DNA from 3 places in the Priestia sp. FSL P4-0332 genome. Region 2 is predicted to be linked to each of the others. Evidence: riboswitches for the same ligand, from Rfam matches in the RefSeq annotation. Region 2 holds a riboswitch; each other region holds the start of a gene.
What was found. A riboswitch is a leader RNA that binds a small molecule or an ion and turns the genes downstream of it on or off. The one in region 2 is predicted to bind thiamine pyrophosphate.

Region 1: another riboswitch for thiamine pyrophosphate. It lies ahead of MKY06_RS02795 (thiamine phosphate synthase); the one in region 2 lies ahead of tenA (thiaminase II).
Region 3: another riboswitch for thiamine pyrophosphate. It lies ahead of MKY06_RS04560 (acetylornithine deacetylase); the one in region 2 lies ahead of tenA (thiaminase II).

The regions. Positions count from the first base shown of each region.
Region 1 covers NZ_JBBOUA010000001.1:523,058-533,063, reverse strand. The annotation lists gene MKY06_RS02835 (NAD(P)-dependent oxidoreductase) at 1-313, shown strand, start outside; gene MKY06_RS02830 (hypothetical protein) at 352-549, opposite strand; gene gpmA (2,3-diphosphoglycerate-dependent phosphoglycerate mutase) at 731-1,456, shown strand; gene thiD (bifunctional hydroxymethylpyrimidine kinase/phosphomethylpyrimidine kinase) at 1,488-2,297, opposite strand; gene MKY06_RS02815 (thiazole biosynthesis adenylyltransferase ThiF) at 2,320-3,339, opposite strand; gene MKY06_RS02810 (thiazole synthase) at 3,336-4,103, opposite strand; gene thiS (sulfur carrier protein ThiS) at 4,109-4,312, opposite strand; gene thiO (glycine oxidase ThiO) at 4,309-5,436, opposite strand; gene MKY06_RS02795 (thiamine phosphate synthase) at 5,420-6,043, opposite strand; TPP riboswitch at 6,165-6,266, opposite strand; gene MKY06_RS02790 (hypothetical protein) at 6,429-6,644, opposite strand; gene crcB (fluoride efflux transporter CrcB) at 6,692-7,081, opposite strand; gene MKY06_RS02780 (fluoride efflux transporter FluC) at 7,082-7,480, opposite strand; gene MKY06_RS02775 (amino acid ABC transporter substrate-binding protein) at 7,822-8,643, shown strand; gene MKY06_RS02770 (amino acid ABC transporter permease) at 8,627-9,331, shown strand; gene MKY06_RS02765 (amino acid ABC transporter ATP-binding protein) at 9,362-10,006, shown strand, end outside.
Region 2 covers NZ_JBBOUA010000001.1:2,175,237-2,185,242, reverse strand. The annotation lists gene MKY06_RS11020 (Gfo/Idh/MocA family protein) at 1-535, opposite strand, end outside; gene MKY06_RS11015 (ThuA domain-containing protein) at 568-1,293, opposite strand; gene MKY06_RS11010 (LacI family DNA-binding transcriptional regulator) at 1,384-2,415, opposite strand; gene MKY06_RS11005 (cell wall hydrolase) at 2,666-3,241, shown strand; gene MKY06_RS11000 (sodium-dependent transporter) at 3,568-4,902, opposite strand; gene MKY06_RS10995 (hypothetical protein) at 5,078-5,260, opposite strand; gene MKY06_RS10990 (TspO/MBR family protein) at 5,564-6,310, opposite strand; TPP riboswitch at 6,537-6,635, shown strand; gene tenA (thiaminase II) at 6,731-7,420, shown strand; gene MKY06_RS10980 (aldehyde dehydrogenase) at 7,449-8,849, opposite strand; gene MKY06_RS10975 (ArsR/SmtB family transcription factor) at 8,863-9,165, opposite strand; gene MKY06_RS10970 (SDR family NAD(P)-dependent oxidoreductase) at 9,178-9,957, opposite strand.
Region 3 covers NZ_JBBOUA010000001.1:873,207-883,212, forward strand. The annotation lists partial or broken gene murQ (N-acetylmuramic acid 6-phosphate etherase) at 1-251, shown strand, start outside; gene MKY06_RS04545 (MurR/RpiR family transcriptional regulator) at 264-1,118, shown strand; gene MKY06_RS04550 (PTS transporter subunit EIIC) at 1,208-2,569, shown strand; gene MKY06_RS04555 (MupG family TIM beta-alpha barrel fold protein) at 2,566-3,576, shown strand; TPP riboswitch at 3,796-3,898, shown strand; gene MKY06_RS04560 (acetylornithine deacetylase) at 4,013-5,290, shown strand; gene tenA (thiaminase II) at 5,296-5,967, shown strand; gene MKY06_RS04570 (ABC transporter ATP-binding protein) at 5,960-6,724, shown strand; gene MKY06_RS04575 (ABC transporter permease) at 6,721-7,464, shown strand; gene MKY06_RS04580 (ABC transporter substrate-binding protein) at 7,461-8,471, shown strand; gene MKY06_RS04585 (ferredoxin) at 8,559-8,804, shown strand; gene hxlB (6-phospho-3-hexuloisomerase) at 8,928-9,485, opposite strand; gene hxlA (3-hexulose-6-phosphate synthase) at 9,496-10,006, opposite strand, start outside.

The DNA.
Region 1 (10,006 bases), 1.7 Mb from region 2:
TGCAGGCATCTTACAATCACGAACAGAACCAGAAAAGTATCGTTTTCAATCAAATGAATCAAAGCGTAAAACGACCAGAGCAGCAGAAGATCATTTAAAAGGATACTTACACTTGAAGGAAAGTGATCTAAACTGGACGGTTATATGCCCAACATACTTGCCTGAGGGTGAAATAACAGGCACGTATCGAGTGGAAAAAGATATTTTACCAGCTGATGCCGTTAAAATTTCAACGGGAGATACCGCTCACTTTACCTACCATGAGATATGGGCTCAAAAATTTTCCAAATGCCGCGTTGGAATTGCTTATTGAAAAACCAGGAGAACTTTTCGTTTTCAAAACGAGAAGTTCTACATCCAGAAAATACCAATTATAGCTAATCCACCTAGAACAAAACCCCCTATTTGACCAACGAGAGCCGGTGTCAAAACAGGCTTTCCTTTTTCTTTCTCTAATGTGCTAATATCAAGCTTCATCTGATACATTTCTTCTTTTAAATCTTCAATCTGGCTGTGCAACGCTTGAATCTGACGTTCTTGGTCACTCATCGACTATCTTCCCTTCCCTTTTTTATTTTTATCATATGCGTAAAAAAGTTAAAGCTTTACTTTTCAGCATCACTTTTTCTAAATGATAAAAACTCCTTTCCCCGGCTTTAGGATAAAAAACTCTTTCCTTCTCATAATAAAAAAGAATAGAGTCCTTAGTCACTGTTGAAAGGAGAACACGATGATAAAACTTGTGTTGATTCGGCACGGACAAAGCGTGTGGAATCTGGAAAATAAATTTACAGGCTGGACGGATGTAGATCTTTCTAAAAATGGATTGCAAGAAGCGCGAGAAGCTGGAAAAGTGCTAAAGAAAAACGAATATACTTTTGATATTGCCTATACTTCTGTTTTAAAACGATCCATTCGCACTCTATGGATTGTCTTACATCAAATGGACTTCATGTGGATTCCCATATACAAATCTTGGAGGTTGAATGAACGGCACTACGGAGCTCTTCAAGGTTTAAACAAAGAAGAAACCGCAAAAAAATTTGGAGAAGAGCAAGTACATTTGTGGAGAAGGTCGATGAACGAACGCCCTCCTGCTTTAAAGACAACAGATATTCGCTATGAAGCTTCCAACCCTAAGTATAAGGAATTAGCTAAGGGACAATTTCCTGTAACGGAAAACTTAGCCGATACAGAAAAGCGGGTTCTAGAATATTGGAACGAAACTATTGCTCCTTCTATTAAAGCTGGCAAAAAGGTTATTATTTCCGCTCACGGTAATACGATTAGAGCTCTGATGCAGTATTTGGATAACATTTCGCCTGATGGCATTGCGAACTTGAATATTCCCACAAGCGTGCCGCTTGTTTATGAGCTTGATGATAATTTAAAGCCCCTTAGACATTATTATTTAGGCATCGATGGAGAGATTCCTACACATATTCCTTCTTCATAAAAAACGTGCCTAGATTGTAGGCACGTTTTTTTTATATGTTTGAACGAAAGTATTTTCTATACGCCCAGTGATTAGTAGGACCGTGTCCGGAACCAATTTCAAGCGTATGCTTAATCGCATAGTGAACAAAATCCGAAGCGGTTTGAACTGCTTCAACCACGCTTTTACCTTTCGCTAATTCAGCCGTGACGCAAGCAGCAAACGTGCATCCCGTTCCGTGTGTATGCTTTGTATTCATCTTTTCATGCGTGATTTCAACGTACTTATGACCATCATACACTATATCAATCATATCTTGATGAGATTGATCATGTCCGCCTTTAATTACCACGTGCTTTACACCTAGCTCATGCATCTGTTTTGCCGCTTCTTTTCGGTCTTCAATCGTGTGAATTTCTTTACCCGTGATGACTTCCGCCTCCGGTATGTTCGGCGTAATGACTTCACAAAGAGGCAATAATTCTTTTAGAGCCTGTACAGCTTCTCTTTGAAGAAGAGACTGACCGCCTTTTGCAATCATAACGGGATCAACTACAACATTTTGCAGTCCGTACTGTTTGATTTTACGAGCCACTGCGTAAATAATATCAGCACTGAACAACATACCTGTCTTCACTGCATTAGGAAATAAGTCAGTGGCAATTGAATCTAACTGCGTTTCAACTGCTTCTACTGCTAAAGGATAAACTCCTTGAACGCCAACTGTATTTTGTGCAGTCACAGCTGTAATAACAGACATGCCAAAAACGTCACGCTCTTGAAATGTTTTTAAATCTGCTTGAATGCCTGCTCCTCCACCGCTGTCTGATCCAGCAATGGTTAATGCTTTTGGTACTGTCATGCCTGAAACCTCCATCTCTTTCTTACCCAATATACCGATGATAAAGTGACTTTGCCTCTACTATATCGTTTGTTCCATGGACAAAGACGCGTCCATCTTGAAACATCACTAAACGGTAATCATCTACATAAAAAGAAAGCAGATACGGATTTTGTTCAATTTTATATCCTTTTTCTTTTAATCGTTCACCTAAAGACTGCAGCGGCTGCTTGGCTGATTTGCCCGGACGGATTTGTACCGTGTTTCTTCCGCATAGCACAGCTGTTTTCGTTTGATTTTCATATTGTAAAAAGGGATACGTTTGTTCACTGCCGCATGAGCGGCAAGCAGATTTGCGAAACACGTTCACATTGATGCTCGTATACTCATTTTTCCATACGTCAAACGAAACAAGTTCCCTCCTGAGCGCATTCCAGTCTCCGACTAATATTTTTAACACTTCTGTTACTTGATGAGCGACTACCATTTGTACAGCAGGACTAATAATCCCCACTGTATCACATGTTAACCCTCCAAGCGGTACAGATTCAAGCAAACAGGATAAACACGGTGTTTCACTTGGTATGATAGTATAACTAATTCCATAACTTCCTACACATGCTCCGTAAATCCAAGGAATATCATATTTTTGTGATAAATCATTCATTACAAGGCGTGTGTCAAAATTATCGGTTGCATCAATCATAACATCTACCCCCTCAACAAGCTGTTCTAAAACTTGAGGGGTACCGTCTGCTACGTGCGCTTCTACTTTTACATCATGATTAATATCGTGAAGCCGTTTTTTAGCGGCAATTGCTTTTGGAATTCTTTTATCAGCATCTTTTTCACTATACAATTGCTGCCGCTGAAGGTTGCTCCACTCTACATAGTCCCGGTCAATGAGCGTTATTTTCTTTACCCCCGCTCGCGCAAGGGCCTCGGCGTTCCCTGTTCCAAGAGCGCCTGCTCCTACAATCAGAACATGCTTTTCTTGAATTTGCTGCTGCCCGCCTTTTCCAATAGGTTGAAACAATTCTTGGCGGGAATAACGATTAATCAACCGATACTCATCCCTTCTGTTGGACTGCTTGCCGTTGCATATTGTTTCTTTTCAATACGTCCTGCTTCAAATGCTGCTCGTCCTGCTTCAATCGCTAGCTTCATAGCACGAGCCATTTTCACAGGATCTTTTGCTCCTGAAACAGCTGTATTTAATAACACACCATCTGCTCCTAGCTCCATAGCTTGAGCTGCGTCTGAAGCCGTTCCAATACCTGCATCTACAATTACTGGAACAGTTGATTGTTCAATGATAAAACGCATGTTCAACGGATTAATAATACCTTGACCTGAACCGATAGGCGAAGCTCCTGGCATAATGGCATGTACGCCTAACTCCTCTAAACGACGCGCAAGTAAAACATCATCTGATGTGTAAGGTAAAACGGTAAAGCCCTCTTTTAACAGTTCTTCACTGGCTTTTAATGTTTCAACTGGATCAGGAAGCAGCGTTTTATCACATCCAATTACTTCTACTTTCACCATGTCACAAAGTCCAGAAGCCTTTGCTAATTTAGCAATACGTACGGCCTCTTCTGCATTTTTTGCTCCAGCAGTGTTAGGCAAAAGAGTGAAACGCTTCACATCAAGCGCTTCTAATAAATTAGGCTGATTTTGATCAAAAATATCCATTCGTCTCACAGCAAATGTTAAAATTTCTGTTTCTGACTCTTCTACCGCTTGACGCTGAGTCGTAAAGTCCGGAAATTTCCCTGTTCCTAATAGTAAACGTGAATTAAATGTATATTGTCCAATTTTTAACATACTCTTCATCCTCCTCCGACAAATGAAACAACTTCTAATATATCGCCATCTTTTAAGCATGCATCGCTATGTTCTTCTTTTTGCAAAATGTTCTTGTTTAGCTCAACAATTACCACTCGTTCATGCAGGTTCTGAGCCTGCAACAAGTGCTCGACCGTTTCAATTTCATCTCCAAAAGTAACGGTCTTACCATTAATGATTAGATTCAATGAACTTCCTCCATTACTCTTGTTAGCTGAAATGATGTAAAAAATGAATGATTCGGCTTTTTCCCTAACAAAGCATCAGCCATAATTTTTCCAGTTGCAGCACTTAATAAAATACCGTTTCGGTAGTGGCCAAACGCCATGTGTAGATTCGCTATTTCAGGATGCTCTCCTAAATAAGGCCAGCCATCATTTGTTTGCGGACGAAGACCAGCCCATGCTTTTTCAAATGTGGCTTCTTTAATAGCCGGCAGAAGCGCAGAAGCTTTATTCAGCAAAAATTGAATACCTTGTGCAGAAACCGTCTTGGTAAAATCATGCTGTAGCTTAGTTGCCCCGATTACGATTCTTCCACCAGTCTTAGGCACTAAGTAAAAACCTTCATCTAAAAAAATCGTTTTAGAAAGCAGCGGCTTATGACTTTGAAGAGCAATACACTCCCCTTTTACGGGAAACACCTGACCTACATGTTCAGAAGAAATAAAGCGTTTAGCCCATGAGCCTGCTGCAATAACTACTTTTTCTCCATAAAAAGAGCCTTTGGACGTCTGTACACCTTTTACTGTTTTATTTTCCATAATAAGAGAATGAACGTCACAGTATTCGAATACATCTGCTCCGTGATACAAGGCTCCATGAGCAAGAGCTTGCGTTAACTTAGCCGGAGCTAGCTGGCCGTCTCCCGGTATTGTAATGGCTCCGTATATGTCTGGAGAGAGCCCGGGTTCTAACAAACGCGCTTCTTTTACATCGATCCATCTTACATGTTCATCCCACCGGTGGTGCTGAGCGGCTTTTTTCTTTAATACGTGTGCATCTTCTTCTGTTACAGCGACTTTTAATAAGCCTTTTTGAATGAGCTCTACATCGATGGCCGTTTTTTCTTTTAGTTCCTTCACCAGTTCAGGAAACATGCTTCTGCTCTTAATAGCAAGGTCTAAAAGAGGACCTTCTTCATCAATTTCAGCTTGAGCACCTAAAATACCAGCGGCTGCACTTGAAGCTTCACAACCAATTTGATTGCGTTCAAGAATAGCTACTGACACTCCTTGTTTTGACAAATGATAAGCGATAGAAGAGCTGATTATACCTCCTCCGATTAACAGTACATCATAATGCTGCTTCATTTTCTCCACCTCCAGATGTCCATATATGAGAATATTGTTTAATCGCTTTGAGGGGATCTTGCGCAAGCATGACACCAGACATCACAGCTATACCGTGTGCTCCTGTTTGAAGCACCTCTTTGGCATTTACAGGTGTAATTCCTCCAATGGCAATAACCGGTATCTGCACAGCGTCTACTACTTCTTTTAGTGCTGCTATCCCTCGACTTTTTAATCCTTTTTTTGAATGTGTTGAATAAATATGTCCGTATAGAATGTAGTGAGCACCATCTTTTTCAGCTTCTAAAGCCTCTTCCACAGAGTGAACTGATTTTCCGACAATAAGAGAAGGAAATGCGTCTATAACAACCGAAACGTCTAAACTATGATAGGCAAGCTGTACGCCTTTTGCTTTTAAAGCATGCGCTACATCAACTCGGTCATTCAAAATAATTTTAGAGCGACAAAATGGCAGGCTTTCTAGTAAACATTGAATCTGCTTTGCCGTTTTCTCTTTTTCTCTAATATGAACGGCGCCCGCAAAAGGCGCGATAGCCGTTAAAATTTTTTGAAGCTCTTCGATTGGCTGCTTATCTGTTGTAATGACATGAAATTTAGGAATATCCACATGATCGAAACCTTTCTATTCAGAATAAAGAGAAATTTCAATCACCTCATCTTGTGTAGAGGGTTTTATTACATACAAAAAACCACTCTACAACGTAGAGTGGTTAGCATGCATCGTTATGTAAACATGATCACCACTTCCCTACGCTGGTCCAAACCAGATCAGGTTCAAAGGGTCCGAAATACATTCGTCTCAGCTTCAAAAAGCTCCCCTAGTGATTGCTATTTATTGATTTTGTTTTCGCACTTAAAATTATAACACAACTAGATGTAAATACAATATCTCTTTATGCTCTTACGGCTCTCTTCCTTTTATAGATGTATCTTTTAAGCTTCTTTAGTAAGTAAGAGGCCCGGCGCACCGCATCATTCTGCTTTTTATATGGTTAGTAATCGGTATAGTCGTCAAATTCTTCTTTGTCTTTTTCCTTTTTCCGATCCCATATAAACAGCAGGAGTAACATAATAAAAGTTAGAATATAAAAACCGTAAAAAATAAATGCCGCGACAACATTTATAAATAAAAATAAAAAACCGATGATCTGACCTGCAACAGCTACAATCAACAAAATGTATTTCCAAACTTCTGCTTTTCTATCCATTCTCTACTTCTCCGTCTTTTTGTTTTTCCCTACTAGAAACGTTCTCTTTACTTAAATAAAAACGTTCCTGCCAGTAAACCGACTGTAAATAAACCAACTGTTCCAAATGCTGAAATCCCCACATACGCCAACACTTTTCGATAAGATTTTTCTCGAATTAACTGTACGGTTTCCACACTGAACGTTGAAAAAGTGGTAAAGGCACCAAAAAAACCAATGCCAATCATTAAAAATATTGAATCATCATAAGCATGACTCGGAACCTTTCCATAATAACTACCGTAAAAAAGACCAAGGCCAAACGCACCGAGCAAGTTTACAAACAGCATTGATACTGGAAAAGGAGGGTTTGAAACTATTTTTGTAACTTTTAAACCCAAAAGATAACGGCATATCCCTCCAGCTGCCCCGCCAAGTGCCAAGCTCACTATGCTCATTTACTTCACCTCATGTACTTTCACTAAATTTCCCCCTGCCGCTTCACCGCATAGATAGCCTGCTAAAGCAAGAAGGATTCCACCTACTAAAGAGGCAATTACATAAATGGCTCCCCAAAATAAATGGTGCTGAGTGAGAGAAATGACATCTCCTGCAAACGTTGAATACGTTGTAAAACCGCCGCACACGCCAACTCCTAGTCCAAGCTTTATCCATTCTTTTGGCTTTTTCCACACAAAAAATCCTGTTAATAGGCCTAGTATGAAGCTTCCTAATAGGTTTTCAATTACCGTTCCTATTGGATAGCCCGTGTATAATAAGGAAAGATTCAGCAAATAACGTGCATATGTACCAGCGATAGCACCAAAGGCAATTGAGATTAAGTTTATGGCTTTCATCATATCGCTCCGTTTCATAAATTCTTCTTTAAGTGTACCATAAGGAATTTATTTCTACCTTAACATTTAACTATATGTTTATTGCACCAAAAGTCATGAAAAAATGAAAGAGAAAATCGTCGCATGAAACTTCCTTTTTACTCCTCAAATCTCCCTTAAAAATCCACTTAATCCAAATTTTAAAATCTTTCTGTATCCTTATAACAAACCGTGTATAGAAGGTATATTTCCCTTATTTTAAGTCACATTAATCGTATAAGTTTTTTTTGTTGACTTTTGCTGTGTTCTTGTTTAGTATCACAGAGTATCATTTCCTATCAGAATACTAGGGGGTTTAGAAAATGAAGAAATTTGCTGCACTTTTGTCGCTACTATTAGCTTTCACAGTTGTGCTTGCCGCATGCGGTTCTAGCTCAAAAAATGAAGCAAACAATGGAGACAATAAATCTTCACAAGGGGATTTATATAATAAAGTGAAAAAAGATGGTGTATTAACAATTGGAACTGAAGGTACATACCCTCCGTTCACTTTTCATGATGACAAACAAAAGCTAACTGGGTTTGATGTAGAATTGGCTCAAGAAGTAGCTAAACGTCTTGGCGTAAAAGCTGAGTTCAAAGAAACACAGTGGGATGGCATGTTTGCCGGATTAGATGCTAAACGCTTTGACATGATTGCTAATGAAGTGGGTATTCGTGAAGATCGTCAAAAGAAATACGATTTCTCTGACCCATACATCCAGTCAGGCGCTGTATTAATTGTTCGTAAAGACGAAAAAGATATCAAATCATTTAAAGATTTAAAAGGAAAAAAATCAGCGCAGTCATTAACAAGTAACTATAAAGACATGGCTCAATCTTATGGTGCAAACATTACGAGTGCTGAAGGTTTTGCTCAAGCAGTAGAACTAATGAGCGCAAACCGTGTTGATGCTACAATCAACGATAAATTATCGTTCCTTGACTATAAGAAAAAGCACCCTAACGCACCTATCAAAATCGCGGATGAAAAATCCGATGGTGCTGCAAGCGGCTTTATGTTTAGAAAAGACAGCGGTAAGTTAGTGGATGAAGTAAACAAAGCATTGAAAGATATGAAAAAAGACGGAACATACGCAAAAATTTCTAAGAAATGGTTTGGCGAAGATGTTTCTCCTAAATAATATTTTTCCTGATGGAGAGCGATTGAATCAATTGATTTCAATCGCTCAATCATCTCTCCTACCAATGCTAAAGGGAGCTATTCAATATTCTATTCCACTAACATTAATCACGTTTGTACTCGGTATCATTTTAGCTGTCTTAACAGCCTTGGCTCGTTTATCATCTATAAAAGTTTTAAATATAATTGCGCGCATCTATGTATCGATTATTCGAGGTACACCGCTGCTTGTGCAATTATTTATTATTTTCTACGGCTTACCCAATTTAGATATAACAATTGATCCATTTATCTCTGCTATTATTGGATTTTCATTAAGTGTAGGTGCGTATGCATCTGAAATTATCCGAGCAGCGATTCAATCTATTCCTAAAGGACAGTGGGAAGCTGGTTACTCACTTGGTATGACCTATTCCCAAGCGTTAAGACGGATTATTTTACCGCAAGCAGCACGTGTATCGATTCCGCCATTATCTAACTCTTTTATTAGCCTTATTAAAGATACGTCACTTGCATCGCTCATTCTTGTTTCTGAGATGTTCCGTAAAGCTCAAGAAATTGCTTCGACTAACTATGAATTTTTACTTCTTTATAGTGAGGCAGCGCTCTTGTACTGGATTATGTGCACAATCTTATCCATTATCCAAGGACGCATTGAAATAAGACTAGATCGTTACGTATCTAAATAACCGTTTCGAGTAGCTAAAGGAGTTTTTCATATGATTAATATCAAAAATTTGCATAAATCATTCGGTGATTTGCAAGTATTAAAAGGAATTGATTTAAAAGTTGAACAGGGCAAGGTAATTGTATTGATTGGTCCTTCTGGATCGGGTAAAACTACTTTTTTACGTTGCTTAAATCTTTTAGAAATCCCAACAGACGGCACGATTGAACTTGATAAAAAAAGCATGAATTTCACCAAACCTGTTCGTAAAAAAGACATTACTTCATTTCGAAGCCTAACAGGTATGGTCTTTCAAAACTATAACTTGTTTCCTCATAAAAGTGCGCTTGAAAATGTTATGGAAGGTCCTGTAATTGTAAAAGGCGTTTCTACTCAAGAAGCAGAAAAAAGAGGGAAAGAATTATTAACACGAGTTGGCTTAGGAGACAAGCTTGACTTTTATCCTTTCCAACTATCAGGCGGACAACAACAGCGTGTTGGCATCGCCAGAGCAATGGCGATGGACCCAAAAGTTATGCTGTTTGATGAGCCTACTTCAGCTCTTGATCCTGAGCTTGTAGGAGACGTTCTTCAAGCGATGAAAGACTTAGCAAAAGAAGGAATGACGATGGTGGTGGTAACTCACGAAATGCGCTTTGCCCGTGAAGTAGCGGATGAAGTTATTTTTATGGATCAA
Region 2 (10,006 bases):
CAATAAACGCTTCGTCTTTTTTAAAGAACCAGCTGTCTTTTCCGTCCACGCTCCAACCTTCAGGACCACCGTGGCCAAAAGCCGTACGGAAACTGTAAATTTTACCGATTTCCCCTTTTCCAATAAGTTCACGAGCTTTTTGATGAGAAGCTACAAAGCGCTGATTATGTCCGATCATTAGTTTTTTACCGTTTGTTTTTGCTGCTTCAATCATTGCTTTCGCTTCTTCTTCTGATGTTGCCATCGGCTTTTCACACAGGACATGAACTCCGCTGTTTAACGCTGCCACCGAAATAGGCGCATGAAGATAATTGGGCGTACATACGCTCACTGCTTCCACTGTACCGCTTGCTAAAAGTTCTTCGTAGTTTGTGTAAGCTTTTACACCGTACTGCTGCGCTACGCTGTTTGCACGTTCTGTGTTTATATCGCAAACGGCTACTAATTCTACTTGTTCATTCATCTTATATTCTGGTAAGTGACGGTGTTGCGCAATGCTTCCGCACCCAATAACGCCAATTTTTACTTTTTCCATCTTTCCTATCCCCTTTGCTTAAGCATTATTAATTAGTTTTTAACAGCGATTGATTCAAGCGGTTGCGCATTGCCGTAAACAGGACGTTTTCTCTCTGCTGGCTTCGCCCATTTAATAGCATTCATAATGACACGCTGAATGTCTTTGTTATGGTATGTTGGATATGTTTCATGTCCAGGTCTGAAATAAAATACTTTTCCGTTTCCGCGTTTGTACGTGCAGCCGCTTCTGAAAATTTCTCCGCCTTCAAACCAGCTCGTGAAAATCAGTTCATCAGGTGCTGGAATATCAAAGTGCTCTCCATACATTTCTTCGCGCTCAAGCTCGATAAATTCACCAATACCTTCCACAATCGGATGACTCGGTTCTACTACCCACAAGCGCTCTTTTTCATCTGCTTCACGCCATTTTAAGTCGCAGCTTGTGCCCATTAACGTTTTAAAAATTTTAGAAAAGTGACCTGAGTGTAAGACAATAAGCCCCATACCGTCTAGCACGCGCTGCTTTACTTTCTCAACGATGTCATCTTTCACTTCGTCATGTGCTAAATGACCCCACCATACTAAAACATCCGTTTGATTTAATACTTCTTCAGTCAACCCGTGTTCTACTTCGTCTAATGTTGCGGTGTGTGTACGAAACCCTCCTTCTTCTAAAAAAGAAGCGATGGCACCGTGAATGCCTTCAGGGTAAATTTCTCTTACAACCGGATTTTTCTGTTCATGACGATTTTCATTCCATACTGTAACATTAATCATTTTCATATCCCCTTTTTTTTGTGAATGCTAACTTATATCCCCTTTTTTCATAAATGCTAAACTTTGGTTAACCGGTTAACTTACTCTGATTCACCCGCGCTTAGCAGTCGAATCTCGAATAATAAGTTCAACCGATAATTTCACATGCTGCAGCGTGCTGAAACGGTGCTCAATTGCTTGAATAACAGACGTCGCGGCGACGACTCCTTTGTTAAATACATCTTGACGAATGGTTGTTAGACTTGGAGATGCATAGCTACTAAACGTTATGTCATCGAACCCTACGATTGAGTAGTCCTGCGGAATTTTTTTCCCCTTTTCTTGCAGTGCTTTCATAATTCCAAGCGCCAGCGTATCAGAGGATGCAAAAACCGCCCGAATATCCTTATGATCTTGCAGCAGCTTGTTCCCTAAATTGTAACCGTTATCAAACGAACTTTCGTTCACTTCAAAAACAAACGTCTTTGATGGTGTAATGCCCGCTTCTTTTAATGCTTTCTCGTAGCCTATATACCTCTTTTTATCCACTGGACTATTGACGAGGTGATGAGCAACAAAGGCAATTTCTTTGTGACCCAAATTCACTAAATGTGTTGTAGCTAGATATCCTCCATACTCATCGTCTACAGAAATATGATGATAATCGCGTTCGTACCTTTCGTATGTATCTACTAGCACAATCGGATTCGATAACGCTTTCATTTTCTCATACAATCGATGCGGGAAGGCTCCTAAAAACAGAAGACCATCAATATTTCTCGTTCGAATCCATTTTAGGCAATCAGCTGGGCTACTCGCTCCAGATATGACTAGATCATAACCATGCTTACGGATTACATATTCAATTCCACTAATCATTTCACTGTAATAATGGTTATCTTTAAATATAGTAGAAAGTGAATCATCTGTAAGCGGGAACATAACGCCAATCATATTTGACTTTTGTTTCGAAAGACTAACGGCGGTTAAATTTGGTTCGTAGTTTAATTCTTTTACCGCTGTTAAAATTCGCTCTTTTGTTTCATCGGATACTTTGTTAATTCCGTTTAAGACGTAAGATACTGAAGCTGCAGACACCCCTGCATGCTTTGCTACATCACGAATCGTTATCTTTTCTCCCATAAAATCTCTCCAGTTAAACGGTTAACTATTTACTCGTTCATTATAATTCACTCCTTTATTATCAGTCAACGTATTTTTCAAATTATCTGTTAACTATTATAATATCTTCCTAGATTGGTATGTTTTAAGCAGTGACAAGATGTATTGACACCTGTTAATCTTTGAAACGTACATATAAAGTTCGGTGCACAGCACGCACCGATCCGTGATAAAAGGGGCGTTCAAAAGGATTTCAGGAGGTACTTACTTTATGTTTAAGAAACTAGCAATTATTGGAGCACTAGCAGTTCCTATGTTCGGCATGAGTCACGGGGCAAATGCCGCTGAAACAACCCATCGCGTAAAAGCCGGAGAGACTCTTTACAAGATTGGCGCTGAATACGGCGTTACGGTTAAACAGTTAAAAGAAGCGAATCACAAATCTACCGACTCTATTAATGCAAATGAAACATTAACAATCCCTAACTCTATTAGCGAAAGTGATAAAGAATTGTTAGCTCGCCTTGTACAAGCTGAAGCAAAAGGCGAACCTTACGCTGGCAAAGTGGCTGTAGCAACAGTCGTTTTAAACCGCGTGGATAGCGATTCTTTCCCAAACTCTATTCATGATGTCATTTATCAAGGTACACAGTTTACACCTGTACAAAACGGTGAAATTAATAAAGCAGCGGATGCTGACGCAAAAAAAGCTGTAAATGAAGCACTAGCTTTTAGAGGTCAAGGAAAAGGTTCGTTATTCTTCTTTAATCCAGATAAAACAAGCGACCAATGGCTTCGTCAAAAACAGGTTACGATTACGATCGGAAATCACGTTTTTGCAAAATAAACAAAAGATTGAGACATAAAAAATTGCTCCAATCCAAAGGCGAACAAATGGCGTAAAGGAGCTCGTATGGATTGCTTGTGACACCGCTGTTGATTTCCGTGCAAGTCTTCGCTTTCCGCGGGCGGCCGGTGAGCCTCCTCGTTGCTTACGCTCCTGCGGGGTCTCACCTGTTCCGCTTTTCCCGCAGGAGTCTTGGTCTTGCGCTCCAATCAACAGCTAGAAGCAATTAAATCGATTAAACTTACCTTCACTATCACAATAAAAAGCTCCGAACGATTCATCGTTCGGAGCTTTCTTCAACTAACATATTTTTTGTCTCAGCCTATTTAATATGCAACAAGTAAGCTTAATAGAACAACTATAATTATAATAGGCAATACGTATTTAACTAGAAAGAACCATGCATTGAATAATTTAGCGCCTTTTGTACTTCCTGAAATAAACTCTTCATACACGGCTTCTTTTTTCATTTTAAATGTCACAAAAATCGCAATGGCTAAACTTCCAAGAGGCAGCATTAAGTTGCTCACAAAAAAGTCAGCTACGTCAAATATACTTCTGCCAAAAAGTGAGACATGTTTTAGTACACCAAACGAAAGCGCTGATGGGATACCTACCACAAACACAAGAATCCCTGATAAAGAAGCGTAGCGAGTTCGTTTTGTCTGATCGTCTTTGGTTAAAGCAGCTACGATAATTTCCAGCAGTGAGAAAGCAGAGGTAAGCGTAGCGAATAGAAATAAAATTAAAAACAGTGCTAAAAAGACGGTACCAAACGGCATTTTCTCAAATACTGTTGGCAAGACCACAAACAAAAGTCCAGGTCCTTCAGTTGGCTTTAATCCAAATGAAAAAACGGCTGGAAAAATAGCCAAGCCCGCCAGCAGCGAAACAAACAAGTTCAAAATAGCAATAGTGCCAGCTGAACGCGTCAAGCTTACTTTTTTCCCTAAATAAGAGCTATATGTCACCATGCAGGATAATCCCACGCAAAGCGAGAAAAACGACTGACCGAGCGCATAGAGAACAGATGACCCTGTAATGGCTGAAAAATCTGGTTTCAAAAAGAACTTTACTCCGTCCATTGCTCCGTCTAATGTTAAAGAACGCACCACGATAATGATAAAACAAATAAATAACAGCGGCATCATGTATTTATTAGCACGCTCTATTCCTTTTTGTACGCCTTTTGAAATAACAAACACTGTAATTAATAAAAACAGCGCCTGCGCACCTAATACTACATAAGGCTGGCTAATGACGGCATTGAACAACGGGCCGTACTCTTTTCCGCTTAGCATACCGGTTACGCTCATAATCGTATATAAAATCACCCAGCCGCCAACGACGCTGTAAAAGGAAAGCAAAACGACACAGCTTAGTACTCCCAGCCTGCCAATCCATACCCAAGCGGATTTTGGAGCAATTGCCTTATAAGCACTAATCGCTTCTTTTCCCGTATGTCTTCCAATGATAAATTCTGCCAACAGAAGCGGCAATCCAATAAAAATCGTAAATAAAATAAACAACGCAAAAAACGCTCCACCGCCACTGGTTCCCGTTACGTATGGAAACTTCCATATCGCTCCTAGACCAATTGCTGCCCCAGCAGATGCTAAAATAAAACCGAGGCGTGAAGACCACTGATTTCCTTTACTCATATAATGTTACTCTCTCCTCTTCTAAACTCAAAACTCACCTGATTAGTACTGTACCATAAATGCAGAAGAAAATCATTCCCGTTTTACTTTTTTCTATAAAACGATATCTATATAGAATAGAAAAATGAAGAAGCAGCTGCTTCTTCATTTTAAGGTTGGTGTTTCTATTCAAAATTTATTCTCTGTACGATGATTCATCTCCCCGGTAGGCTTCTTGATTTGAAATTTCTTCAATATGCATATGCCCTTCTCTCTCTAAACGAAGGACCGTACGCTCTGCATCTTCATAACTCTCGCACGTCACTTGTTTATATTCCATATCATCTTTATCTGTGTAAGCGACTAAATATGTTTCCATTTTAACTCCTCCTAATACAACCTGTATGTAACGTATGTTGCCTTTTTCGTTTATTTCTAAACATATAGGCTCCAAACATAAAGCCTAGCATACTATAATAGCGGAACTTCAATTTAAAAAAGTTGAATTTTTCATTATGCACCGATGCAACATGGAGGTTACACTTATGACATTTATTTTATCATTCGTACCAATTGTTGTTCCTTTTGGTATTTTAATTAGCTTAATTGCTTTTACAGCTGCTTTTTTACAATCAAAAGAGCATCATAAAAAGCTCTAGCTTACAAAAGCTAGAGCTTCTTTTTAAAAACGTCTATAGCGTTTAATCAATCCCACAATAATGGCAATTGCTAATAAAACAACTGAAATGATGACAGTAATGACAATTGGCTGATTTCCACTTTGCTTCACTGCAATGGCAATATAAGCCCAAATAAAAACAAGCGGATAAACAGCGTCTCGGTTTTTTAATGTAAACATAATGCCCAGCGCAGCTCCTACCAGCAGCATAATAATCGTCCATGCTAACTCGCTCAGGCCAAGCAAATGCTGTATTCCATTTGCTTGAAATACGACAAACACATTGACAATAGTCGCAACAGAAATCCATCCAAGATAAAGCGAAATCGGCAGACGCATAAACCATGTCGTCATCCGAGAATGCTGAATAATGGAATATACAATCATTAATGTGCCTAGAATAAAGAGCATAACTAAAAGAGATAACTTATAGTAATCGTTTTGGAAAATAAAGATCCACGCACTATTTAACAAACAGTTTAGAAAAAACCAAATGCCGATACGTGCATATATTTCCTTTTGATCTTCTCTTGCAAAAAATTGGCGTATAACCCAAATGGTTAATAATAAATAAATAACGCCCCAGATAGCAAAGGCATAACCCGCTGGTGTAAACAACGTAGGAACTTGCGCAGAAGCTTCTCCCGTTGTTTTGCCTCCTATTGGAATGGCATTTGCTAAATAATTCACAAGCAGTGTAATAGCCAAGCCTACTGTATTTAATACAGCATACAAACGAAATTTCGCCATTTTGTTCTCTCCTTTCTTCTATTTATATGGGAGTGTTTCGGAGACGAAAACGGCTCTTCCCTTCATTAATACCTCTTCTTCCCTAAAAATATGCATTTTTAAACAAAAATGATTAAAAATAGCTTTAAGAAATTTCCTCTTTAAGAAAGAAAAGCGGTTAGCACACAATTTCCCATAACGCTTTCTATTTTTCAGAATATATGGTAAGTTAAACATAGATTAATAGGAAGTCCACTAGGGGTGCCCACCGGCTGAGACAAGTTTTCTTGATCCCTTTGAACCTGATCTGGCTCATACCAGCGTAGGAAAGTGGCAATGTTCAGTTTTTTACTGTCCTTTGCCACTCCGTTTATAAACGGAGTGTTTTTTATTTCCTTTATGTGCTTGTTTGTGACTTCCTCATATTAAAGGAGGATTTTGATGTCATTTTCATCTCAATTAAGACAAGAAGCAAACTATATTTACGAAGCCATTTTTAACCATCCTTTTATTAAAGGAATTGCTGAAGGAAACGTGCCAAAAGAAGCGCTTATTCACTACGTTTCTCAAGATTACGAATACTTAACAGCATTTGTTCGCATTTACGGCGCTGCTTTAACGAAATGCCGCACGCGTACCGAAATGGAAGCCTTTAATGCCGGCATTTCTACGGTATTACATAGTGAAGTACACCCTCACAATAATTTTTGTGAAGTAGCAGGCGTACGTTATGAAGACCTTCACACTGAGACGCTTTCACCGACAGCCAGCCACTACATTAACCATATGACAAGCGTTGCGCATACAGGCAGCTTAGCAGAAATCATTGCAGTGCTTCTTCCATGTCCATGGACGTACGTTGAAATTGGGCAGCGCATTACAGAACAAGTAAATCCATCTCCTTCTCATCCTTTTTATGAATGGATTCAGTTTTATAATAATGAAGAAATGAATGGCACAACACAATGGTTTTGTAACAAGCTCGATGAACTCGCCGAACAAGCGACTGAAGAAGAACGTAACCGTATGAAAGATCACTTCATCAAAAGCTGTGAACTCGAGTATTTATTTTGGGAAATGGCATATACCCAAGAAAAATGGCCGCTTTCTCAGCTTTCACTTTCAAAATAACGAAAAAGCCTCCTATCAGGAGGCTCTTTTATTTCAGTAATTTTTTGATCATTTTCAAGCTTTGTTTTTCCGAAGGATAGCGGAATGACAAATCAAACTTGGTTGTTTGAGACAGCATGCTTTTAAAATGAGTAAATGTCTGAAAGCTGTCTTTTCCATGATATTGACCCGTGCCGCTTTCTCCCACTCCGCCAAACGGTAAATATGGCGTAGCGATATGCATAAGCGTATCGTTTATACAGCCTCCTCCAAATGAAAGACGCTCCGTTATGGCGTTTTGCACATCTTCACTTTCTGTAAATAAGTAAAGAGCTAACGGCTTAGCTTTTTCTTGAACTTTATGAATGACTTCGTCTAGTGTTTCATATTCAATCATAGGAAGAATAGGCCCAAAGATTTCTTCTTGCATGACATCTGAGGTCCAGCTTACTTCACTTAACACCGTAGGTTCTATTGTTAGCGTGTTTTTATTGTACCCGCCTCCAACTATAGCATTTCCGTCTTTTAAAAACTCAACTAGCCGAGTAAAATGGCGCTCACTGACAATACGGCCATAGCGGTCGCTTTCAAGCGGATTACTACCGTAAAATTGAGAAATCGCTTCGCGAAGTTTCTCTACAAGCTGCGCTTTTACCTTTTTATGCACGAGCAAATAATCAGGAGCAACGCACGTTTGGCCTGCATTCATCCCTTTACCAAACATAATTCGCTTCGCTGCAAGATCTAGGTTTGCGTCTTCATGTACAATGCACGGACTTTTTCCGCCTAGCTCAAGCGTGACGGGAATAAGCTGCTTCCCTGCTTCTTGCATAATAATTTTCCCTACATTTACACTTCCCGTAAAGAAAATATAATCAACGGGCTGTTTTAAAAGCAGACTTGTAGTGTCTACAGCCCCTTCAACCACCGTCACAAATGCTGGGTCAAAAGCTTCAGCTAGTAATTCTTGTATAACGCGAGATACGCTAGGCGTTAATTCAGAAGGTTTTATAATCGCCGTGTTTCCAGCGGCAATCGCTCCTACTAAAGGAGACAGTGCTAATTGAAACGGATAGTTCCACGGAGCAATAATTAACGCGACTCCATACGGTTCAGGAACAATTTTCCCTTTAGAGCCCACATGTGTTAAAGCGGTTTTTACTTTTTTAGGCTTCATCCATTTTGCTAAATGTTTAAGCGTAAATCGAATTTCCTCTAGTAAAATCCCAATTTCCGACGTGTAGGCCTCTACTTCAGATTTATTTAAATCTTGTTTTAAAGCATCCATAATTCTCTGCTCGTTTTGTTTGACTGCGTCTCTTAGCTTATTCAGCGCTTGAATACGGCTGTTGATACTCTTTGTCTTTTGCGCATAGAAATACTGCTTTTGTGTAGAGACAATATGTTCAATGACCGTTTCATCTGTGATATAAAATCGCTCGTGGTTCATCTCTTTCATCTCCCTATAAACATTCGGCTTCAACTGTAGCAAGCAAGCTTTTTAATAGCTCAACTGCCTCACTTAAAGCTAGTGAATAATATCTCTGCGTCCCTTTTTGCTCAATTTGCACAAGCTTTTGATCGCGTAAAATTTTTAAATGATGAGAAATTGCCGGTCGTGATAGAGTAGACTCGTTTGCAATCTCATTAACGGTTAAAGGCTCTTTTTCGGCGAGCAGCAAAATAATATCTTGTCTTGCTGAATCACTTAGAGCCTGAAAAACAGGAATGCTGGCACGAAATAACTCGACTGCTTTTTCACTCATATATATTCTCCTTTATTTAATTTCTTGTGTTCTTCGGACAACGGATGTAAGCCACTTTCTTGGCACGAAGCGCGGGATGAACGTAGCAAGATGAAACTGTACTCCTGGTACGATAACCGTCTGCCCTTTCATAAATTTTTTATAGCCAACTTTCGTTACTGTTTCTACATCCATTGCACCGCTTTGAAAAAGCTTGGAGTTGCTTAGCTGGGCTCGGTCGCTAAAACCAGTTTTAGTTGGACCCGGGCATAGAGCACTTACCGTTACATTGGTACCTTTTAATTCATTTTCAAGGGCCTCTGTGAAAGATAACACGTACGCTTTCGTTGCGTAATATACCGTCATAAGCGGACCTGGCATAAATGCAGCAACAGATGCAATGTTTAAAATTTTTCCGCGATTTCTTTTGACCATATCCGGTAAAAATAATTTTGTTAAATGAGTTAATGCTCGAATATTTAAATCAATCATGTTTAACTCTTCATCTAAAGCTGTTTCAATAAATTTGCCGTATAGTCCAAAACCAGCATTGTTCACTAAATAATCAACGTGCATTTTTTTATTTTTAAGTTCTTCATATAATGACTGTATCTCTTCTTCTCTTGATAAATCCTTAACAACCGTTATCACTTCAATATTATAAGTAGATTTTAAATTCTCTCCAATCGCTGTTAGTTTATCAGCGCTTCTGGCAACTAAAATTACAGGATGCCCATCCTTTGCGAATTGATAAGCTAACTCTTTACCTATTCCTCCCGACGCACCGGTGATGAGCGCATAATGCTGTGACATAGTGTTCACTCCTTATGTTTATATGTTTAAGAACTTAAACATTTAAACT
Region 3 (10,006 bases), 1.3 Mb from region 2:
GAAAAGCGTATGAAAACTTAATGATAGATGTTCATGTGAGTAATAAAAAGCTTAAAGAACGAGCGATAGGTATTATTTGTAAAATTACAGGTGTTTCTTATGAACAAGCAAATCAAACGCTTGAAGAAGCAAATAATGAGGTGAAAACAGCAGTGGTTATGATCAAAACAAATGAAAATTACGACACCGCGAAGATGTTACTGAATGATGCGGGCGGTTATGTGAGAAAAGCGATTGAACATTACGTATAAAGGAGAGAAACGATGTCAACAGGTGGATTAACAATGATTAAAAACACGGTGGCAAAGCTTCCTGATTCGGAGAGGAAAATTGCTGAATATATTTTAAATAATCCGCATACTGTGGTAAACAGTACGGCTGGGGAATTAGGTAGACTAGCGAATGCTAGCAGTGCTGCTGTTATTCGTTTGTGTAAATCTATCGGGGTTAGCGGGTTTCAAGAATTAAAGGTAAGAGTAGCCGGAGATTTAGCTAGAGATACGGAGCAAGGATACCGCGATATTGAAACAAATGAAACGATTCAATCTATTGTCAAAAAAACGGCAAGCAACAGCATTCAAAGTCTAAGTGATACGGCCGAGCTTGTGAATTATAAAGAAGCAGAGCGGGCTGTTTTGGCACTGATTGAAGCCAAAAATATTCATTTTTTTGGAATCGGTGCTTCACATATTATTGCTATAGATGCGCAGCAAAAATTTCTTCGAATTAATAAAAATGCTACGGCTTTTGCAGATAGCCATCTAGCAGCTACACTCATCGCAAATGCAAGTAAAGACGATGTAGTTGTGGGTATTTCTTTTTCAGGGGAGACTCCTGAAGTAAGCAACGTCTTATCTTTAGCTAAAAATCGCGGAGTAAAGACGATTAGCTTAACCAAGTATGGACAGTCTACCGTTTCGTCTTTAGCTGATATTTGTTTGTATACGTCTTGTTCTCAAGAAGCGCCGTTTCGAAGCGCGGCTACATCGTCTCGTTTAGCCCAGCTTTATGTGATTGATGTGTTATTTTTAAGTATTGCAGCGCAGCAGTATGACCAGACGATTGAGTATATTGATAAAACAAGAGATGCCATTCAGTTTTTGAAAACTAAGAAATAAAAAAAGAAAGCGATTACAAAAAGGGGATTTTGTGGTCTGTTTCCTCAGTACCGTATCCATCTAAGAGGAAAATACAAAGGGGGATTAACATGTCTTTAGATAATCATCAATTAGCAAAGGTTATTTTGGAGATGCTTGGGGGAGCATCGAATATTGAAGCGTATACGCATTGTATGACTCGGCTGCGGGTGACTGTAAAAGATGATTCAATTGTAAAAAAAGCAGATATACGAAAGCTTGAAGGCGTGCTCGGATTAGTTGAAGAAGAAACGCTGCAAATCATTATTGGTCCTGGAAAAGTAAACAAAGTAACAGAGGAATTTGGAAAGTTAATTGATGAATCCGGCGGTATTAATTTAGAAAATCGTGCGGCTCAGCGGAAATCGGAGCTGAAAGAAAAAAATGCAACTCCGTTTAAGCTCTTGCTTCGCCGAATTGCGAGTATTTTTATTCCGTTAATACCTGCTCTTGTAGCATCCGGACTTATCACCGGAGTGACAAAAGCAGCTGTTCAAGCGAAGTGGCTTCCGGCAGATTCACAGATTGCTATTCTTTTAACCGTTATCGGGAGCGGTTTATTTGCCTATCTTGGTATTTTAGTAGGTATTAATGCCGCAAAAGAATTTGGTGGTTCGCCGGCTCTAGGAGGCTTAGCAGGCATTTTAGTCATTAATCCTGCCGTAGCTGATATTAAACTTTTTGGTGAAGCTCTTTTGCCGGGGCGTGGCGGCTTAATAGGCGTGTTGCTTGCAGCAATCTTTATGGCCGTGGTAGAAAAACGAGTACGTAAATTTGTCCCTCAGTCACTGGATATTATTATTACACCAACCGTTACGGTGTTAATTACAGGCATTATTACGTATGTAGTATTCATGCCAATCGGAGGCTTAATTTCAGATGGAATCACAAAAGGTCTTTTAGGAGTTCTAGAGGTTGGAGGAGTTGTAGCAGGCTTTGTTTTAGGAGCAACGTTTTTGCCGCTCGTTATTACAGGACTGCATCAAGGTCTTACTCCTGTTCATTTAGAGCTTATTAATTCAATTGGAGATGATCCGCTTCTTCCTATACTAGCAATGGGCGGAGCCGGTCAGGTAGGTGCAGCTTTTGCTATTTATATCAAAACAAAGAAAAAACGTTTAAAGCGAGCAATTGGAGGGGCACTTCCTTCAGGTCTGCTGGGAATCGGAGAGCCGCTTATTTTTGGAGTCACACTTCCTTTAGGGCGCCCATTTTTAACCGCTTGTCTTGGAGCCGGAATCGGAGGAGCGTTTCAGGCGCACTTCCATATTGCAACTGTAGCAGTGGGGGTATCCGGTTTGCCGCTTACGTTTTTAGTTCATGCGCATCAAATTCTTCTTTATTTACTTGGATTAGTTATTGCTTATGCAGCAGGGTTTATTTGTACCTATTTCTTTGGATTTAACGATGAAATGGCGAGGGAGTTTGAATGATCGGTATTTCGTTTTATTTAAATGATAGTGATGCCAAAAAAAGATTAATAGAAGCGAGTGAATGCGGAGTTACACGCGCATTCACTTCGCTTCACATTCCAGAAGAAAAAGGAGATTTGGCTGAACGGGCAAAAGAATTGCTTCATGTGGCTAGAGATTGTGGAATAAGCGTGTATGCAGACGTATCCAAGCATACGCCGGTTCATTTAGGTATTGAAAGCCTTATGACGCTATCTTCACTTGGCGTATCGGGTATTAGACTAGACGATGGCTTTAGTGTAAAAGAAACTCTTTCGCTTGCGAATGAATTTTATATTGCTGTTAATGCAAGTACGTTATCCAAACAAGAAATAGAATCGCTGTTATCTGCAGGCCTTCATCATCATCAGCTGCTTGCATGGCATAATTTTTATCCGCGGCCTGAAACAGGACTTGAAGAAACGTTTTTTCAACAGCAGACAGATTTATTTAATGAACTTCGTATCCCAGTCTGCGCTTATATTCCTGGAGAAGGCGAAAAAAGAGGCCCTGTTTATCAAGGTCTTCCTACTAGAGAAAAAGACCGTAATAGATGTCCTTTTACCTCTGCAGTAGATTTATACGGATGCGGAGTAACGGAGGTTTATATTGGAGATCCATACGCCGGTTCAAGTTTATTAAAGCGTTTAGTTCGATATCAAGAAAACCGCATTATTCCGCTGCGCATTCGTTCACTTCATATAGAGGGAACGTACAGCGTGCGTCCGGATGTATCAAGAGACGTTCTGCGGTTGGTTGATACTCGATCTGTAAAACCAGTGCCGCCATTTCGTACAGTAGAACGCAGAATCGGAGCAATTACAATGGACAATGATGGCTACGGACGCTACAGAGGAGAGGTTCAAATAGCTAAAACGAATTTGCCTGCAAATACTAATGTTAACGTGATTGGGTATGTGATAGAGGAAGATCATGAGCTACTTTCATTAGTGAGACCGGGGCGAAAACTTGAGCTTGTCACTGTCTAAATGGAAAAATCGTGTATTTTTAAAAAAGCCGATAGCTAACTAGTAAGCTTATAAAAGTAAAGAGCACACACTGCTTAAAAAAGGTGTGTGCTTTTTATTTTACTAAAAAGGAAACTATTTTCATTGCTGAATCATGAACCTTTCTATTGAATAAACCGCTTTACTATGATAAAACTATTAAAGGTAAACATATGATAATAGTTTAATTTCATAGAGATACAACACCACTAGGGGTGCTTTCGAAGCTGAGAGAGACGAGAAGTCTTAACCCTTATAACCTGAACTAGGTAATACTAGCGTAGGAAAGAGGTATTGTAATGGATGTTTTGTATGGGATTTCCTTACGAACTCGTTATAATAATTTTGTGTATATAAACAAAAACACTTCTTTCCTGCGAAAGAAGTGTTTTTTTATGCATAAAGGAAGGTGTCATACATGGAAGAAACAATTGATTTGCTTGTCAAACAGGTAGAGGAGCGCAAAGGGGAGCTAATCCAGTTATTAACAACGCTTGTTTCATATAAAACGCCGGCGCCTCCTGCACGAAATTCTCATGAAGCGCAGCTATACGTAGCGGATTTCCTTAAAAACTGCGGTTTTTCCATCGATATGTGGGACTTATATTCCAACGATCCCATCGTAGTAGGTACGTTAAAAGGACAAAAATCAGCTGACTATCAAAGCTTGATTATTAACGGGCATATGGATGTTGCTGAGGTACAAGAAAATGAAAAGTGGGGGACAAATCCGTTTGAAGCTGTGGTAAAAGACAATATGATAATCGGACGCGGAGTTGCTGATATGAAAGGCGGCTTGGCAGGAGCATTATTTGCAGTGCAGCTTTTAACGGAAGCAGGAATTGAACTGCCGGGAGACTTGATTTTTGAATCCGTTGTAGGAGAAGAAGTGGGAGAAGCAGGTACGCTGCAATGCTGTCAGAAAGGATATACAGCTGACTTTGCGCTTGTAGCCGATACGAGTGATTTACATATTCAAGGTCAAGGCGGAGTAATCACAGGATGGATTACGATAAAAAGCAGCAAAACCTATCATGACGGTACACGCCGAAGCATGATTCATGCTGGAGGAGGGCTGTTAGCTGCGAGCGCTATCGAAAAGATGGCAAAAGTGATCGGAGGGCTACAAGAATTGGAGCGCCACTGGGCTGTTACAAAGAGCTATCCAGGATTTTTGCCAGGAACAAACACGATTAACCCAGCAGTAATCGAAGGCGGAAGGCATGCTGCGTTTATTGCAGATGAATGCAGGCTGTGGATCACCGTTCACTATTATCCTAATGAATCATACGACCAAGTATCAAAAGAAGTGGAAGAATACATTTTAGCTATTGCAAAAGCAGATCCATGGTTAAAAGATAATCTGCCAACCTTTGAATGGGGAGGCACATCAATGATTGAAGACAGAGGAGAAATCTTTCCGTCATTAGAAATTGATGAAGGTCATGCAGGAGTGCAGCTGCTTGCACATACTCACGAACAAATTGAAGGGGAAAAGCCTCCAATTGATGTGTCAACTAGCGTAACAGATGGCGGTTGGCTAGCTGATGCGGGTATTCCAGCAGCTATTTACGGTCCTGGGAATTTAGCAAATGCACATGCTGTGAACGAACAATTAGATATCAATCAGCTTATTCAATATACAAAAGTGATGGTGCAGTTCATTTATACGTGGCTGCATACGCATAAGGAGTGATCATCATGAAATTTAGTGAACGATTATATGAAAAGCTGCAGCCGATTTGGCGCCAAAATCATAATCATCCCTTTGTACAGGGAATGGGAGACGGAACGCTTGAAAAGGAGAAGTTTCGCTTTTATATGATTCAAGATTATCTTTACCTAATTGATTATGCTAAATTATTTGCGATTGGAGCCATGAAAGCTACCAATGTTCAAACGATGGGGAAATTTGCTGCACTTTTAGATTCTACATTAAACGAAGAAATGAGCCTGCACCGTGAGTATGCCAAGAAATTTGAAATCAGCGAAAAAGAATTAGAAAAAGCGCAGCCATCTCCTACAACGCTTGCATACACACACTATATGCTGCACGTTGGTCAAAGCGGAACATTGGCTGAATTAGTGGCGGCTCTTTTGCCTTGTATGTGGAGCTACTGGGAAATAGGAAAAGAACTCAGTGAAAAGCCTGGAGCTAACAATGAGTTTTATCGTGAGTGGATTGAAATGTACAGCTCAGAAGAATTTGGAGAACTAGCGACGTGGTGTATCAACTTATTTGACTCACTTACTGAAGACAAATCAGAAGCGGAGTTAGAAAAGCTCGAAGAAATTTTCTTAAACACAACGCGTTTTGAGTATATGTTCTGGGATATGGCTTATAACGAAGCGATGTGGCCAATTTATGAATAAGTCTGTGTTATCTTTTCAAAACGTAAGTTTTACGTACAAAAACGGTGATCAAGCGATTTTAAAATCATTAAATTTAGACGTGAAAGAAGGCGAGTTTGTAAGTATCGTTGGAGCAAGCGGATCTGGAAAAAGTACGTTGTTTCGTCTCATTACAGGTCTTGAACAGCAGAGTGAAGGCGATATCATGATTAACGGACAGTCTTACGAAAAACGTCTTGGAAAAGTAGGCTACATGCCGCAGCAAGATTTGCTTCTTCCGTGGCGCACGATTCTAGACAATGCAGCACTGCCTCTTGAGCTTCACAATGTGTCAAAGGCAAGTGCTCATAGGCAAGTATCTCAGCTGCTCGAAGAGTTTGGGTTAAAAGGGTATGAAAACCGTTTTCCAAGTGATTTATCCGGAGGGATGAAGCAGCGTGTTTCTTTTCTGCGAACGGTATTAAGCGGTTCTAACGTGCTGCTTTTGGATGAGCCTTTCAGTGCGCTTGATGCCATTACGCGTCTATCGATGCAGGAATGGCTGCTTGAACAATGGCAAAAGCGTAAACACACCATCTTATTTATCACTCATGACGTAAACGAAGCGCTTTTTTTATCAGATCGTATTTTTATCTTTTCAGACAAGCCGGTAAGTCATCTTGAAGAGATTCAAGTGCCGCTTAGCAGACCTCGAACGCAAAAAGATTTGAATCAACAGCGTGTGCTTGACGTGAAAGATTATTTAATTGAACAGCTTAGATCGAAGGTGAACACATGAAAAAGTACGGAGCTTCAGTGATATTAGTAGTCATTTTACTGGCTGCTTGGGAAATTGGAGCACGCATTGTAAACTATCCGTTTATTTTACCAACGCCCACCGGTATTTTAACAAAGCTTTGGGATTTGCGAATGGATTTATTGTTTAAGCATTTACCAGCTACGTTATCTATTGTCGTAATTGGGCTGCTTATATCCGTTGTGCTAGGGGTTCTGCTGGCCGTGTGGATGAATTGGAGTCCGCTTATTGAGCGTGCTTTCTATCCGCTTATTATTGCGTCACAAATGATCCCGACCATTGCCATTGCTCCTGTATTTGTTCTCTGGTTTGGCTACTCCATTTGGAGCAAAGTGATTGTGACCGTATTAATTACTTTTTTTCCTATTACGGTTAGCACATTCGACGGGCTTCGTTCCACAAACAAAGAGTTAAAAGAACTCATGTTAACGATGGGAGCAACAAAAAAAGATATTTTCTTTAAGTTGAACATTCCTTCTGCACTGCCTCATTTTTATTCAGGGCTCAAAGTAGCGGTTACCTTTAGTATAATAGGTGCTGCCATTGGGGAATGGTTAGGTGCACAAGCAGGCTTAGGATATTTCAGTCGTCGCATGATGACACAGTTTGATGCAGCTGGTGTATTTGCACCAATTGTGATTTTATCCGCGCTTGGTATTTTATTCTTTATTATTGTAGTAGGTTTCGAAAAACGTTCATTAAAGTGGAGGAAAACAGAATGAAAAAATGGTTTGCGATTGGGTTAAGCCTGATGCTTGTTTTGATGCTCGCTGCTTGCGGCCAAGACAAGGAAAATAAAGCTGGTGACAGTAAAAAATTAAAAGACGTTACAATTATGCTTGATTGGTACCCAAATGCAGTGCACAGCTTCATTTACGCTGCACAAGAAAAAGGATATTTTAAAAAAGAAGGGCTGAATGTAAAAGTACAGTTTCCTGCTAATCCAACAGACTCGCTTAATTTAGCAGCTGCGGGGAAAGTTACGCTCGGCCTTTACTATCAGCCTGATGTAGCAATGGCACGAGCAAATGAAGATGTGCCGGTAAAGTCGGTAGGAGCGATTGTAAGGTCTCCGTTAAACCGAGTTGTGGCGCTGAAGGATAGCGGTATTACGCGTCCTAAAGATTTAGAAGGAAAAGTAGTAGGCTACAGCGGAACACCATTAAGCGAGTCTGTTCTAAAGAAAATGGTAAAAAGCGATGGAGGAGATCCTAATAAAGTAAAACTAGTAGACGTAGGATTTGAGTTGAATTCATCGCTGATTAGTAAAAAAGTAGATGCCGTAATAGGTGCGTATATTAACCACGAAGTACCATTGCTTCATAAAAAAGGATACAAAACGGTTGACATTGATCCTTCAGATTACGGTGTACCATCTTATTATGAGCTAGTGGCAGTTACTGGGGATCAAACGTGGGCAAAAGATTCTGATACGATTAAAGCGTTTTGGCGTGCTGCGACAAAAGGGTATGAGTACACAGAGAAGCATCCAAAAGAATCACTTCAAATTTTGTTAGATAACCAAGATAAGTCAAACTTTCCTCTTGAAAAAGACGTGGAAACAAAAAGTTTGAATATTTTACTTCCGAAAATGAAGTCTGAACACGGATTTGGCAGTCAAACGAAAGAATCATGGCAGTCAAATGTGGACTGGTTAAAAGAGTCGGGATTAATTAAGAAAAAGCCAAATGTAGATGAAATGTTTGAGAATATCGGAGAATCCAAGTAAATAATTTAAGACAAATTTAAAAAAACCTTCTTATACTGAACGTAACTTTCTGAACGAGAAAGTGAAAAGGTAAAGGAGGTTTTTTTTATGGCTTTTACGATAGTAGATAAGGAAACATGTATTGCTTGCGGAGCATGTGGAGGAAGCGCACCAGATCTTTATGATTATGATTCAGAAGGTCTTGCTTATGCCGTGTTAGATAACAACGAAGGAACAAAAGAAGTTCCTGAACATCAGCAAGATGAGATGATGGAAGCGTACGAAGGATGCCCCACAGAATCGATTAAAGTTGCAGAGCAGCCCTTTTATGGAGATGCACAAAAATTCGAATAGGGCTTTTGAAAAAAGTAAATAATGATAAAGTACATTTAGTTTCTATGTGAGATAAGTTAACATTTCGGCATGTTCAGTATAAGGTTTCAAAACAAAAAGGTCTTGCCTAGGCAAGACCTTTTTTTATTCTAAATTTGCATGCTTTCCGTACATTGTATGGGTATCAAGTTCTTTCTTCTCCATGAAGCGAAGAATCAGCGCATCGTAAAAGAGAAGAAGCGTTTGTTCAAACAGTGACGCCATAGGCTGCACTGTTTGATAACTGCTTTGTTCTTGATCCTTCGGAGCACCGGGCAGCTTCACGATAAAGTCAGCCAGCTTGCCAAGCGTGGAGTCGGGAGAAATTGTGACTACTCCAACTTTTCCCCCAAGTTCTTTTGCTTTTTGAGCGATAGGAATCAAGCTCTTCGTCTCGCCAGAACCTGATCCGATGATTAATAAATCATCCTGCGTGAAAGTGGACGTCACGGTTTCTCCAATGACATAAGCATCAATGCCCATATGCATCATACGCATAGCAAACGACTTGCCCATAAGGCCTGAACGGCCTGCTCCTGTGACAAACACTTTTTTAGATGAGATGATGCCATTTACAAGCTGTTCAGCTTCATCGTCAGCGATTAGAGCTGTTGTTTGTAAAAGCTCATTCATAACCGTTTTTAAATGTTCGCTCGTCTGCATAGAAAGCTCCTTAATTTGTAATAAGCTCTTTCATTTGAGAAGCAACTGATTTTTTATCATCTTGGCTCGTGATTCCTCCGCCAACGATAACAAGATCAGGCTGTGCTTTTACTACTTCAGGTAAAGATTCTAATTTAATGCCGCCAGCAACGGCTGTTTTTGCATTTTTTACAACGCTTTTGATTGTTACTAAATCTTCAAAAGAGTTTTGGCCAACTGCTTGAAGATCGTATCCTGTGTGTACACAGATATAGTCAACGCCAAATTCGTCTAGCTCTTTTGCGCGTCCTTTAATATCTTTTACACCAATCATATCGACTAGAATTTTTTTACCTTGTTTTTTGGCTTCTTCAACTGCACCTTTGATTGACATATCTTCAGCAACACCTAAGATGGTAATGATGTCTGCTCCAGCTTGAGAAGCTTGCTGTACTTCATAGCCAGCTGCATCCATAATTTTTAGGTCAGCTAATACTTTTAAATTAGGAAATGCTTCTTTAATTTCTTTAACGGCGCGAAGC